Linked DNA regions of Pseudosulfitobacter sp. DSM 107133. The protein of the gene in region 2 interacts with the protein of the main gene of each other region in a pairwise test. Links are inferred from orthologs where the notes say so. Each region holds a gene or a part of one and is shown on either strand. Other genes may lie near its edges.

What was found. Proteins that work in one complex are often made in the same cells at the same time.
Region 1: the proteins of lepA (region 2) and DSM107133_RS16330 interact in binary tests that used the Escherichia coli proteins (3 or more experiments, as listed by UniProt). The link is inferred for Pseudosulfitobacter sp. DSM 107133 from one-to-one orthologs.

The regions. Positions count from the first base shown.
Region 1 is NZ_CP085154.1:3,274,347-3,280,052, reverse strand. The notes cover bases 1,227-4,210. They hold DSM107133_RS16330 (zinc transporter ZntB), read right to left. Parts: upstream 3,196-4,210; coding sequence 2,257-3,195; downstream 1,227-2,256. Other genes in these bases: DSM107133_RS16320 (NIPSNAP family protein), read left to right, coding at 3,960-4,210; DSM107133_RS16325 (winged helix-turn-helix domain-containing protein), read right to left, coding at 3,199-3,885; DSM107133_RS16335 (LysR family transcriptional regulator), read right to left, coding at 1,227-1,911. In the rest of the region: DSM107133_RS16340 (OmpA family protein), read left to right, coding at 1-956; more of DSM107133_RS16335, read right to left, coding at 1,006-1,226; more of DSM107133_RS16320, read left to right, coding at 4,211-4,265; DSM107133_RS16315 (antibiotic biosynthesis monooxygenase), read left to right, coding at 4,262-4,624; DSM107133_RS16310 (NADPH-dependent 2,4-dienoyl-CoA reductase), read right to left, coding at 4,746-5,706. UniProt on the Escherichia coli protein: Zinc transporter. Acts as a Zn(2+):proton symporter, which likely mediates zinc ion uptake. Purified ZntB reconstituted in liposomes also binds and transports Cd(2+), Ni(2+) and Co(2+).
Region 2 is NZ_CP085154.1:544,403-550,027, reverse strand. What follows is about bases 1,645-4,547. They hold lepA (translation elongation factor 4), read right to left. Parts: upstream 4,043-4,547; coding sequence 2,246-4,042; downstream 1,645-2,245. Other genes in these bases: DSM107133_RS02630 (GNAT family N-acetyltransferase), read right to left, coding at 4,336-4,547; DSM107133_RS02640 (hypothetical protein), read left to right, coding at 1,645-2,111. Also shown: DSM107133_RS02650 (PA14 domain-containing protein), read left to right, coding at 58-612; DSM107133_RS02645 (hypothetical protein), read left to right, coding at 803-1,156; more of DSM107133_RS02640, read left to right, coding at 1,335-1,644; more of DSM107133_RS02630, read right to left, coding at 4,548-4,890; DSM107133_RS02625 (DUF1778 domain-containing protein), read right to left, coding at 4,898-5,203. UniProt on the Escherichia coli protein: Required for accurate and efficient protein synthesis under certain stress conditions. May act as a fidelity factor of the translation reaction, by catalyzing a one-codon backward translocation of tRNAs on improperly translocated ribosomes.

The DNA of each region.
Region 1 (5,706 bases), 2.7 Mb from region 2 along the record:
ACGCGCGGCTGGCAATAACGGCCTTGGTCGTCTGGGCCGCAGCGCCGGTTCAGGCGTTGCAGCTGACCCTGTCGACCAGCGCGCGCGAAACGGTCGAACGCAACAGCGCACTTGACCGCTATCTCGCGCCGACGGGGGCGTTTCAATACGGGGTGGGCGTGCCAACCGTCGCCATCGAGGGCCAAGTGCGCCGTCAGGCGTGGCGCATCGCTTCGGCCGGGCTGACCACCTTGCAGGTTCTGGTTCCCCTGCGCGCGCAGTTGAAAGCGGCGGGCTATGTCATCGCGTTGGACTGCGATCAATCCAGTTGTGGCGGCTTTGATTTCCGGTTCAACACCGAAGTGCTGCCCGCGCCGAACATGCGCGTGAACATGCGGGCCTATCGGTTTGTGACCGCCATCATGGGGCCGACCGAACAGCCGGACAGCGTGATTACGTTGATGGTGTCCACGACATCGACCGCAGCCTATGTGCAAATCATCGAAGCGGGGAAGATCGTACAGCAGCAAGGCACACCCGAGACCGTGGGCGACCGCCCGACGCCGGCCATCGCACCCACGGACCCGCCCCCACCTGTTGCGGATTTCGACAGGCAGCTTTTGACAGATGGCCACATCGTTCTGGGCGGGCTTGAGTTTGACACCGGCACCTCGGCGCTGGGCAAGGGGCCGTTTGCCTCTGTGCAAATGCTGGCAAAGTTTCTGCTGGCGCAGCCCGATGTGACGATTGCGGTGGTTGGGCACACGGACAGTGTTGGCAGTCAGGACGTGAACATAGCCCTGTCACGACAACGCGCCGCAGCAGTACGCCAGCGGTTGATTGATGCCTATAACGTCGATCCCGAACAGGTACAGGCCGAGGGCATGGGTTATCTTGCCCCGATTGCGTCGAACCTGACCGCGGCGGGCCGCGAGCAGAACCGGCGGGTCGAAGCGGTGCTGTTGTCACAACGCTGAAAACCCCGCACTGGGGCGGGGCTTTCTGCGAGGTAACTTTTGGTCGGGTTTACCAGTCGGATGGACCCTTGTCGGCAAACTCATGCACGAGAAAGTCGATGAACGCGCGCACTTTGGGCTGGGTAAACCGGCCCGGCGGATAGACGGCATAGATGCCCTGACTGTCCATCGGCAGGTCGGGCATTGCGTCCTCGACCAGACCTTTTTCCATTGCATCCGCATACAGGAACGACGGCAGATAGGCGATGCCCAGACCCGACACAGCGGCGTTCAGCAAGGATTGCCCGTCGTTGACCGACAGCCAGCCCGCAGTGCGCACCTGACGTTTTTCGCCAGACGGAGCGGTCAGCTTCCACACGTTGCCCGAGGACTGGTTGGAATAATGCAGCAGTTTGTGATTGTTCAGATCGTCGATTTTTTCCGGCTTGCCGTATTTCGCGAAATAGGCGGGCGAGGCAATCATGCGTTTGGTGGTTTCCGTCAACTTGCGGGCGCGCAGGGTGCTGTCTTCCAGCTCGCCGATGCGCACGGCCATGTCGAACCCTTCCGAGATCAGTTCGACATAGCGGTTGTTCAGCACCATGTTGACGGTGATGTCGGGGAAATCTTCAAGGAATGAGGACAGGGCCGGTGACAGATGATTAACGCCAAAATCGGTTGCCACACTGATCCGCAGCAGGCCGGACGGGGCAGATTGCATCGACGTGACCAGCGCATCAGCCTCGCCTGCGTCATTCAGCACGCGGCGCGCGCGGTCATAATAGGCAAGTCCGATTTCGGTCGGCGACACGCGGCGCGTGGTGCGGTTCAGCAGGCGCGCCCCAAGGCGCGCTTCCAGCGACGAGACGTGCTTGGACACGGCCGATTTGGAGATTCCCATCTTCTTGGCCGCGTCAGTGAATCCTCCCTGATCCACAACTGTGGCAAAGGCTTCCATTTCTGTTAGGCGGTCCATGCCGTCCCCTTCTCTCGGTATTCGGTTTCTAACCCCGTGTATCGCGCCCAATCACGGCAAGATCGGGGCAAGGGTGGGATAATCTTGGGGTTATTCGGGACATCGTTGCAGGCGCGGAAACGCGAGAACGCTGTGTTTCTGTTGGGGGCTAATTCGAATATCTATTTGATATTAATCGGAAAAGTTAGCGTGTATTGTGATTTTCGACCGCAATCCAGGCGCGAGTCGATGTCACAATTGCTTGCAACAAGAGTCATTCGAGAATTTCAGCAATGACATTGTCTGCTCACATTTTCCAGATTTTCGGCATAATGATTCATCAGGCCGACAGGGCGTGGCGGGCACTTATATCCACTTGAGCCAACGCATGATCACAAACGACACCAAAGTGATCGCGATCATTGACAGACATAGAATTGTGAAGGCAAGGGGGCTGTTAATACCCGGCATTCCACCCACGTTGACGCCAAACAGGCCTGTGATGAAACTCAAGGGCAAAAATATCCCGGCGATGATACTCAGGATATAGCTGTTGCGGTTCTGCACATTGGCAGCTTGAGCGGCGTGGTGGTCGTTGATCGCGGTCAGGCGGCTCTGAAGCCCGTCCAGTTCCTCGACGGTCAGCATTGCAAGGTTGGCCAGTTCGCGGCGGTGCAGCGGGCTGTTGCCAGCGGGCGTGTCAGTGGCGGCCAGCGCCATCAGCGCGTCGCGTTGCGGGCCCAGATAGCGGCGCAGGCGGATCGCGGTGCGGCGCAGTTCGGCCAGGTTTTCGGGCAGCGGTGCATTATCGTCATCGTGGATGGCGTCCTCCAGATCGTCAACCTCGTCAGCCAACTCGAACACGGTGTTTTGCACACGTTCGGTCAACCGGCTGGCCAGCGCTTCGACAAAGGCGGCGCTGCTGTTGGGGCCGCCCCCTTTTTCCAAGGCCTTGCGAATGTCCTCGATGGCAAAGACGCGGCGCATGCGCACGGTCACCACGGTTTGATCGGTGACCCACATCCGTACGGCGACCATCTGGTCTGCTGGTCCGTCAGAGTTCAGGTTCACGCCGCGCAGGTTCAGCATCAGCCCGTCGTCATGCACATCGCAGCGTGGCCGGGTTTCGGTTTGCAACAAGGCACCTGCGGGGATCGGGTGCAGATGCGCGTTGGCCCATTGCGGCAGTTCAGGGTCCTTCAGGTCGAAGTGGAACCAGCGGTAGCCGCTGAGGCCGGTGGGCGATGTGTCGGTCGTGGGGGTCGCGGTGCCGTCGGGCAGGATGTCGTAGATATAGAGAGGCATGGATCAGTCCAGTTTCGCAAATGTCGCGTCAAAGGCGGCGCGGCCCTTGGGGGTAAAGCGGATGATACGGGTGTTCGGCACGCGGGATGCCCAGCCCAGTGTCTCGAAATGGGACAGCAAAGCACGCCCCAGTTTGCCCGCCAGATGCGAGCGGCGTGCGCTCCAGTCCAGACATTCGCGGCACATCGGCGCGCGGGATTGTGCAAGCGCATCAAGCGGCAGGCCAAGGCGCTGCATCAGATCCATGCCAGTGTCGGTCAGGTCCAGACCGTCGGGGCCGGTGGCGATCTGCCCCTTGGTCAGAAGCGCACGAAACATCTGAACGCCAGTGTCGCCCGCAAGGTGGTTGTAGCAGACCCGCGCGGTGCGCAGTTCGATATCCTTTGGCCCCTGGCGGGTGCGCAGATGGCCGTGGTTCGCGGCCAGCCCCATCATCGCCTCGATGGTATGTGCGACCTCTTCTGTGGCCAGCGCGAAATAGCGATGCCGCCCCTGTTTGCGGCGCAACAGCAGCCCGCCCTGTTCCAGCTTGGCCAGATGCGACGAGGCTGTCGCAGCGGTCACGCCCGCCTCTGCGGCCAGTTCAGATGCGGTCAGTGCACGCCCTGACATCAGCGCTGTCAGGATGTTGGCGCGTGCGGGGTCGCCCATCAGCATGGCGATCTGGGTGAAATCGGGGCCTTCTTTCATAGTTTGATGCTAGTCGAAGCATTTGCGTGCGGCAATCGTCTATCAGTGCCTGAGCAACCGAAGGAGAATGACCGATGCTGACCTGTGTAATCCGATATCAGATTGACCCCACGCAACACGATGCCTTTGCGCAATATGCCCGCAACTGGGGGCAGGCGATCCCGCGCTGTGGTGCCGACCTTGTGGGGTATTTCGCCCCGCATGAGGGGTCGTCCACGCTGGCCTATGGCATTTATCATGTGAAATCGCTGGCGGACTACGAAGCCTATCGGGCACGTTTGGCCGAAGACCCGCTGGGGCGGGAAAACTATGCCTTTGCGCAGTCGCAGAAGTTTCTGCTGCGCGAGGACAGGACGTGGTTGAGAAAGGTATCGGGATGATTGCTGTTATATTTGAAGTTGAGCCCGCAGAGGGCAAGCGCGACGCCTATCTGGACATCGCGGCGGCGATGCGTCCGCTGGTGGATCAGGTCGAGGGGTTTCTGGGCGTCGAGCGATTCGAGAGCCTGACGACGCCGGGCAAGCTGTTGTCGCTGTCGTTCTTCGAGGACGAGGCAGCGGTGGAACGCTGGCGGACGCTGACCGCGCATCGCGGGGCGCAGAGCAAGGGGCGGGGTGGTGTCTTTGCCGACTACCGTTTGCGTGTGGCGCATGTGATCCGGGATTACGGGATGTTTGACCGCGCAGAGGCCCCCGAGGACAGCCGCGCGGCGCATGGCGGATCGGAGCAGAGCGCCTGACGGCGCACGCGATGCTTTGCGCCTTGCGGCGGTTTCTTTTGTTTGCGCCTTGCGGCGCAGCGAGGGGGCTTTCGGCCCCCTCACACTCCCCCCGAGGATATTTGCAGCCAAAAGAAGGGGCTCAGAGTGTCGCGGCGAGCCGCGTGCCCTGGTCGATGGCGCGTTTCGCGTCGAGTTCTGCGGCCACGTCAGCCCCGCCAATGACGTGGCATGTGGTGCCCTGTTGTTCCAGCGCATCGGCAAGGCTGCGGTCGGGCAGCTGGCCCGCGCACAGAACGATGGTCTCGGCGGCGATGGTCTGCGGGTTTTCGCGGGCTTCGCCGAACGAGACATGCAGGCCGTCGGCGTCGATGCGTTCATAATTCACACCGCCGACAAAATTGACCTCTTTCATCTTCAGCGCGGCGCGGTGAATCCAGCCGGTGGTCTTGCCCAGACGTTTGCCGTGCTTTTCCGCCTTGCGTTGCAGCAAGGTGATGGCGCGGGCGGGGTGGCCGGGTTTGGGGCCATCGGGGTTCAGGCCGCCGCGGTGCTCTGCGGGGTCGGAGACGCCCCATTCGCGCATCCATTCGGGTAGGTGTTCGGTGGTGCTGTGGCCGTCTTCCTCGGACAGGAATTCGGATACGTCAAAGCCGATACCGCCCGCGCCGACAACGGCGACGGATTTGCCGACAGGTTTCTTGTGGCGTAGCACGTCGATGTAATCCAGCACGTTGGCGCCATCCTGACCGGGGATCGCAGGATCGCGGGGCAGGACGCCGGTGGCGATGATAACCTCGTCAAACCCTTTCAGCATGTCCGGCGTGGCGGTGGTGCCGAGTTTCGTGGTGATGCCCAGAGTGTCGACCATGGTGCGATACCAGTCGACCAGCCCCCAGAACTCTTCCTTGCCGGGGATTTGCTTGGCCATGTTCAACTGCCCGCCGACCTCGTCTGACTTGTCAAACAAGGTCACGCTGTGCCCGCGTTGGGCGGCGGTGATAGCGGTGGACAGGCCTGCGGGACCTGCGCCGACGACGGCGATTGATTTTGGGGTGTCGGTTGGCGTGATCGGCAGTTCGGTTTCATAGCAGGCCAGCGGG
Region 2 (5,625 bases):
GCACCCCTGCGGCAAGTGCTTAAGCTAAAGCCGAATTCGCGCGCGAGGGACCGCAAAATGAAACTTATTTTATCAATATTAACAATGGCTTGCCTGTCACTTCCCGCATGGGCCGCACCGCTGGAACTGACGCCTGCAAACCCGCAGCCCAGCGGGTTGAGCGCGGGGTTGGCGGTGCGTTATGCCTATCCGCCCGACGTCAAGACGCTGGCGCAGGCCAAGAAATTCCTGGCCGACGCACAGCCCGGCGCTCCGCTGGAGGGGCTGGATTACCGCGACACGGATGATGGTGACATGACCCTGACATCCACCCGCGCGCACCATGTTGTTGCGGGCATTTCCGGCTATGTCCGTTTTGACGAAGCCGGAAGCTATACCATTGATTTCCTTAGCAATGACGGGCTGCAAGCCAGCATCGGCGGGCAGGAAGTTGTGTTCTTTGACGGGCGCCACCCGTGCGAGGAATCCGAGGCTGTCGAGGTGAATGTCCCGCAGGCCGGATGGTATGAAATCAAGGCGCTGTACTTTCAACGCGTCGGGTCTGCGTGCCTGCATATGCGGGCCGGCCAGACCGAGATGGAATGGATGGAAAACGCGGCCTTCGGACACTGATTTAACGGGGCGCACGGTGGGTTAACCGCGTGCTGGGCGCAGCGCTGTAGGCTGGATTGCGTACATATTCGCCCCGTTTGCGTACAGGACAGCGCGCCGCCAGACCGCCGGTTCCGGCCCGTTTTGGCGGTGTCGTACATATTCGGGGCAAATGCGTACCAAACGCAACAGGCCCGAGAGGTGCGACATTATGCTACCGGCAATTCACCAGGTTTCTTTTTCAGATTTCCGCGCAAACACCGGCCCGCTGCTGCGGTTCGTGACCCACGAGAACGGCAACCTGTGGCTGACCCGCTACCGCCGCCCGGTCTGCGCGGTGATCTCGATGCGCGACGCCCATGTGCTGGGATCGGTGCAGGGGCGGGACGTGAACCAGATCCTGCACCAGTTGCAGGTCGAGGCCAACCGCAAGGTCGCGGCGGCACGGCTGGACAAGGCCTTTGACCGGATGGAGCTGCGTCCCGAGGAGTGGAGCTTGCCGATCATGGAAAAGGCTTACGGGCGGGAGAACCGGTTTGACGAGAAGTGGCCGAAGGAGGGGTGAGGTCCGTCTCCTATCAGGATCGTCGCGCCCGGACCGAGGGGCTGGTGCGAAGCGCCCGCCCCGTGGGGGCGGTTCGGGCGCTGCCAAACCCCTTGGGGGTTTGGCATTTGGGGGATAGCAATTCCACGTTCGGAATATCTAGCTAATACTCTAACTTACAAGGACATAACCAGTTAAGATGCGTAACGCGGCATCGGAAGGCCAAAGATATATGCACCGCAAAGCATCTGACATCCAGTCATACAATGACCTTATGCTAGCTTATCAAGAGCTTCTCAATCTAGGCTACGATTCGCTAATACATAAAAATACTGACGCCGAAGTAAAATTCGCCGTTGAAGCTATGGCCCTTAAGGCAGGACTGTCACTTTCGGCAATAATTCAGCTTGGGACCGTTTATAATGAACTCAATGTGTCCTATCAAATGCTTTCAAGATATCCGTGGCACGGAACCAGAATATCAAAAATTGAGCATCTTGAGCTAACTTGGTTTTTGTTTCAAAATTTGTGCTATAAATTTAAAGAGAAGGTGAAGCTGTGCTTTAATTCTCAAAAATTAGCTTGCGCGTCGCTGAAGTTGGAGCAACCGAATTGGATTAAAGACGAGTTGAGGATTATTGAACGTAAATTTAGCAAAGAAATACAAGACCGTGGAAATTCCGTTCATAGCTGGACAGTGAGAGATCCGAGTCTTGAGGTTCTAGCAACCGCCTCTTTTCTTGATGAAATTAGGTTGATGGGTGTAGAATTTGAAATTCCAACAGGTTTAGAAGACGTAGATAAACACTACCGAAGATCGAAAGAATTTTTGAAGTGGCGCGCCTCTTCTAGCATAAAAGTAGCTGAGAGCACTCTAATAAATATATTGGAGAAAAAAAGTGTAAAGCCGATTGATGTGGTGCTACGATTGAAACAGCTTATTAGCGCAGCAAACAATGGCGAATTCAGAAAGTAATTTAGTAGCTTTAAATACTCACCTCGACAATTGATTTCCTAAAAGAAGAAACTTACCACCACACAACCGTGTGGGGCCGCGCCCCGCTGCGCGGGACTCTCACCCCACCGGCCTTTTTCAGCGCCGAAAATGGATTAAGAATCCATTTTCAGTGCGCTAATGAAAGCTTCTTGCGGAATATCCACCTTACCAAACTGGCGCATCTTCTTTTTCCCCGCCTTCTGCTTGTCCAGCAGCTTGCGTTTGCGCGTGGCGTCGCCGCCGTAGCATTTGGCCGTCACGTCCTTGCGCATGGCCGACAGGGTCTCGCGGGCGATGACCTTGCCGCCGATGGCCGCCTGGATCGGGATCTTGAACATGTGGCGCGGGATCAGGTCCTTGAGCTTTTCGACCATGGCGCGGCCCCGCATTTCGGCGCGGTCGCGGTGGACCATCATCGACAGGGCGTCGACGGGTTCGTCGTTCACCAGCACCGACATTTTCACCAGGTTATCGGTTTGGTAACCCGTCAGCTGGTAGTCAAAGGAGGCATAGCCCTTGGTCACCGATTTCAGGCGGTCGTAGAAGTCGAAGACAACCTCGTTCAGCGGCAGGTCATAGACGACCATGGCGCGGCTGCCCGCATAGGTCAGGTCCTGTTGCACGCCACGACGGTCCTGGCAGAGTTTCAGCACGTCCCCGAGGTAGTCGTCGGGGACAAGGATGGTCGCCTTGATCCGCGGCTCTTCCAGGTGGTCGACCACGCTGAGGTCGGGCATGTCGGCGGGGTTGTGCAGTTCCTGCATGGACCCGTCGCGCATATAGACGTGGTAGACGACCGAGGGGGCCGTGGTGATCAGCTCGATGTCATATTCGCGCTCGATCCGGTCGCGGATGACCTCGAGGTGCAGCAGGCCAAGGAAACCGCAGCGGAAGCCAAAGCCGAGGGCTGCGGAGGTTTCCATCTCGAAGCTGAACGAGGCGTCATTCAGGGCCAGTTTGTCGATGGCGTCGCGCAGGTCCTCGAATTCCGAGGAGTCGACGGGGAAGAGGCCACAGAAGACCACCGGCTGTGCGGGTTTGAAGCCGGGCAGCGGGGTCACGGTTTTCTTGTCGTGGGTCACGGTGTCCCCGACGCGGGTGTCGCGGACCTGTTTGATGGAGGCGGTCAGAAAGCCGATCTCGCCGGGGCCGAGGCTGTCGATGACCTGCATCTGCGGGCGGAACACGCCGATGCGGTCGACGTGGTGCACGGTGCCGTTGGAGACGAATTTGATACGGTCGCCCTTTTTCAGGCGGCCGTCGATGATGCGCACGAGGACGATGACGCCGAGGTAGCTGTCGTACCAGCTGTCGACCAGCATCGCCTTGAGGTCGGCGTTTTCCTCACCCTTGGGCGCGGGCAGGTGGTGCACGATCGCCTCGAGGGTTTCGTGGATACCGATGCCGGTCTTGGCCGACACGCGGATGGCGCCGGAGGCGTCGATGCCGATCACGTCCTCGATCTGTTCGGCCACGCGGTCGCAGTCGGCGGCGGGCAGGTCGATCTTGTTCAGGATCGGCACGATGTCGTGGTCGGCGTCGATGGCCTGATAGACGTTGGCGAGGGTCTGGGCCTCGACGCCCTGGGTGGAGTCGACGACCAGAAGCGAGCCTTCGACCGCGCGCATGGAGCGGGAGACCTCGTAGGCGAAATCGACGTGGCCGGGGGTGTCGATCAGGTTCAGCACATAGGCCTCGCCGTTGTCGGCGACATAGTCGATGCGCACGGTGTTGGCCTTGATGGTGATGCCGCGTTCGCGTTCGATGTCCATGGCGTCAAGCATCTGCGCCTTCATGTCCCGGTCGGCAACCGTATTGGTCGACTGGATCAGACGGTCTGCGAGCGTGGATTTCCCGTGGTCGATGTGCGCGACGATGGAAAAATTGCGGATATGTGAAAGCGGTGTCATGGGCTGGATATGTAGGGGATTTGGGGCTTGGTCAAGTGAGCATGGAGGGGGCGGTGGATTGTTGTGTGCGGTGGGTTTGGGGGGACACGGGGGATGGGGTGGTTTGGGGGTGGTGGTTGGGCCGGAGCCGACCCTAGTGGCTTTGATCTCTCACGACAGATCCCAGCCCGGAGGGGGCATCTGAAATTGTGCTTTGAAGCTTCAGGTTCGCTTGACTTTACCAAGATCTGACGAGCGAAGAACGCCGCCAAAGAAATGCTAGCTAGGAAGCAGTTTCAGCTTAGCGCCAAGAGTTAGACACCGAGCAATTGTCGAACGGTGGCAAGTGGCAGGAACATTCTGAGGTCTTCGGAAGGGAGGGGCTGGAAACCATATTTCTCATATGTCTGCTTACGCTGTTCAACGGCTTTTGGATCGCCACAATCCAGGACATCCAGCAATACTACAGCAACGCCGAACCGCTCTGCACCCAGCGCAATGCGTTTGAGCGCATCTGCCAGAAGGACAGCGCCCATTCCCTTCCCTTTGCAGGTGATATCACGCCCCATCATTGAGATGTAGACTGCTGGGATGGATCCGTGAGCAGGGGCACCGCGCATATATTTTTTTGGTAGATCTTCGTAATATACGGAATGCGCATTGGTGGCGTAAAAGCCTTCGACCTTCGTCTTGTCGTCAGCAGATACCTTTACATATGTGCGGACATTGTCGGCTTTGGACAGTTTGTTGGCTGTTTTTTTGAAATAATTGTCGACCTGCTCAACACCACAAGAAAAAGCCGCTCGATCATGCTTGTGGGGATCGAACGGCTCTGTGACGAACTGCGTTGTCGTCGCGCTTTCATTCATTAAGTGCCTACCGTTTTAGCTCATCTGTGTGCTGCGCAAACGCTGCTTTCAGAGCATCGGTCGGTTCTGGCGGGTTGTCCAGTGCGGCAAAAAACATTTCATGGTCGACATCCTTCAGGAAGGTGTTCTCATGGGTATTGATTACTTTAAGCGCACGGTCATATGCAGCAGACATTGTGAACGTAGAATCATCCACTCCGGAAAGCGCGGCTGCCTTCTGGATTGTCGCTTTGATGCGAGCCTTGGTGCGGAAGTTCATCCGTGCATCTGCACGGCCTTCTGCTTCCAGCGTACGATCAACAAATGTCAACATAATCGCCTCCTGTGACGCATTGAATCTTGAATCTTGAATCTTGAATCTTGAATCTTTATGTACGTCAACTTAACGCACAGGTCAAGTCTTCAGGGAAATTTCTATGTTTGGCAACTAGGGCCTATCGATAATTATGTTTCAGCCCGCGAAATACTCCTCGTAGCAGTACCGGCTATGCTATCGAGACCGTTGCAACTAGAGAAGTAACGCCACATAGAAGCTTTTCTTAAAGCCTTCCCGTCAACCACCCCCGCGCGGATATGATGCCGCCACACTACAGAAGGCACATCCGATCAGGAGCCGTCTTGGCAACGTGGCATAGGCTCGATGGATGCGGTTTTTTACCTGCCTAGGCTACAGCTAGCTTTCCCATAACCGCAGCGTTTGGATGGGGTGCAAATTACATCTCTTAAGCCCCCATG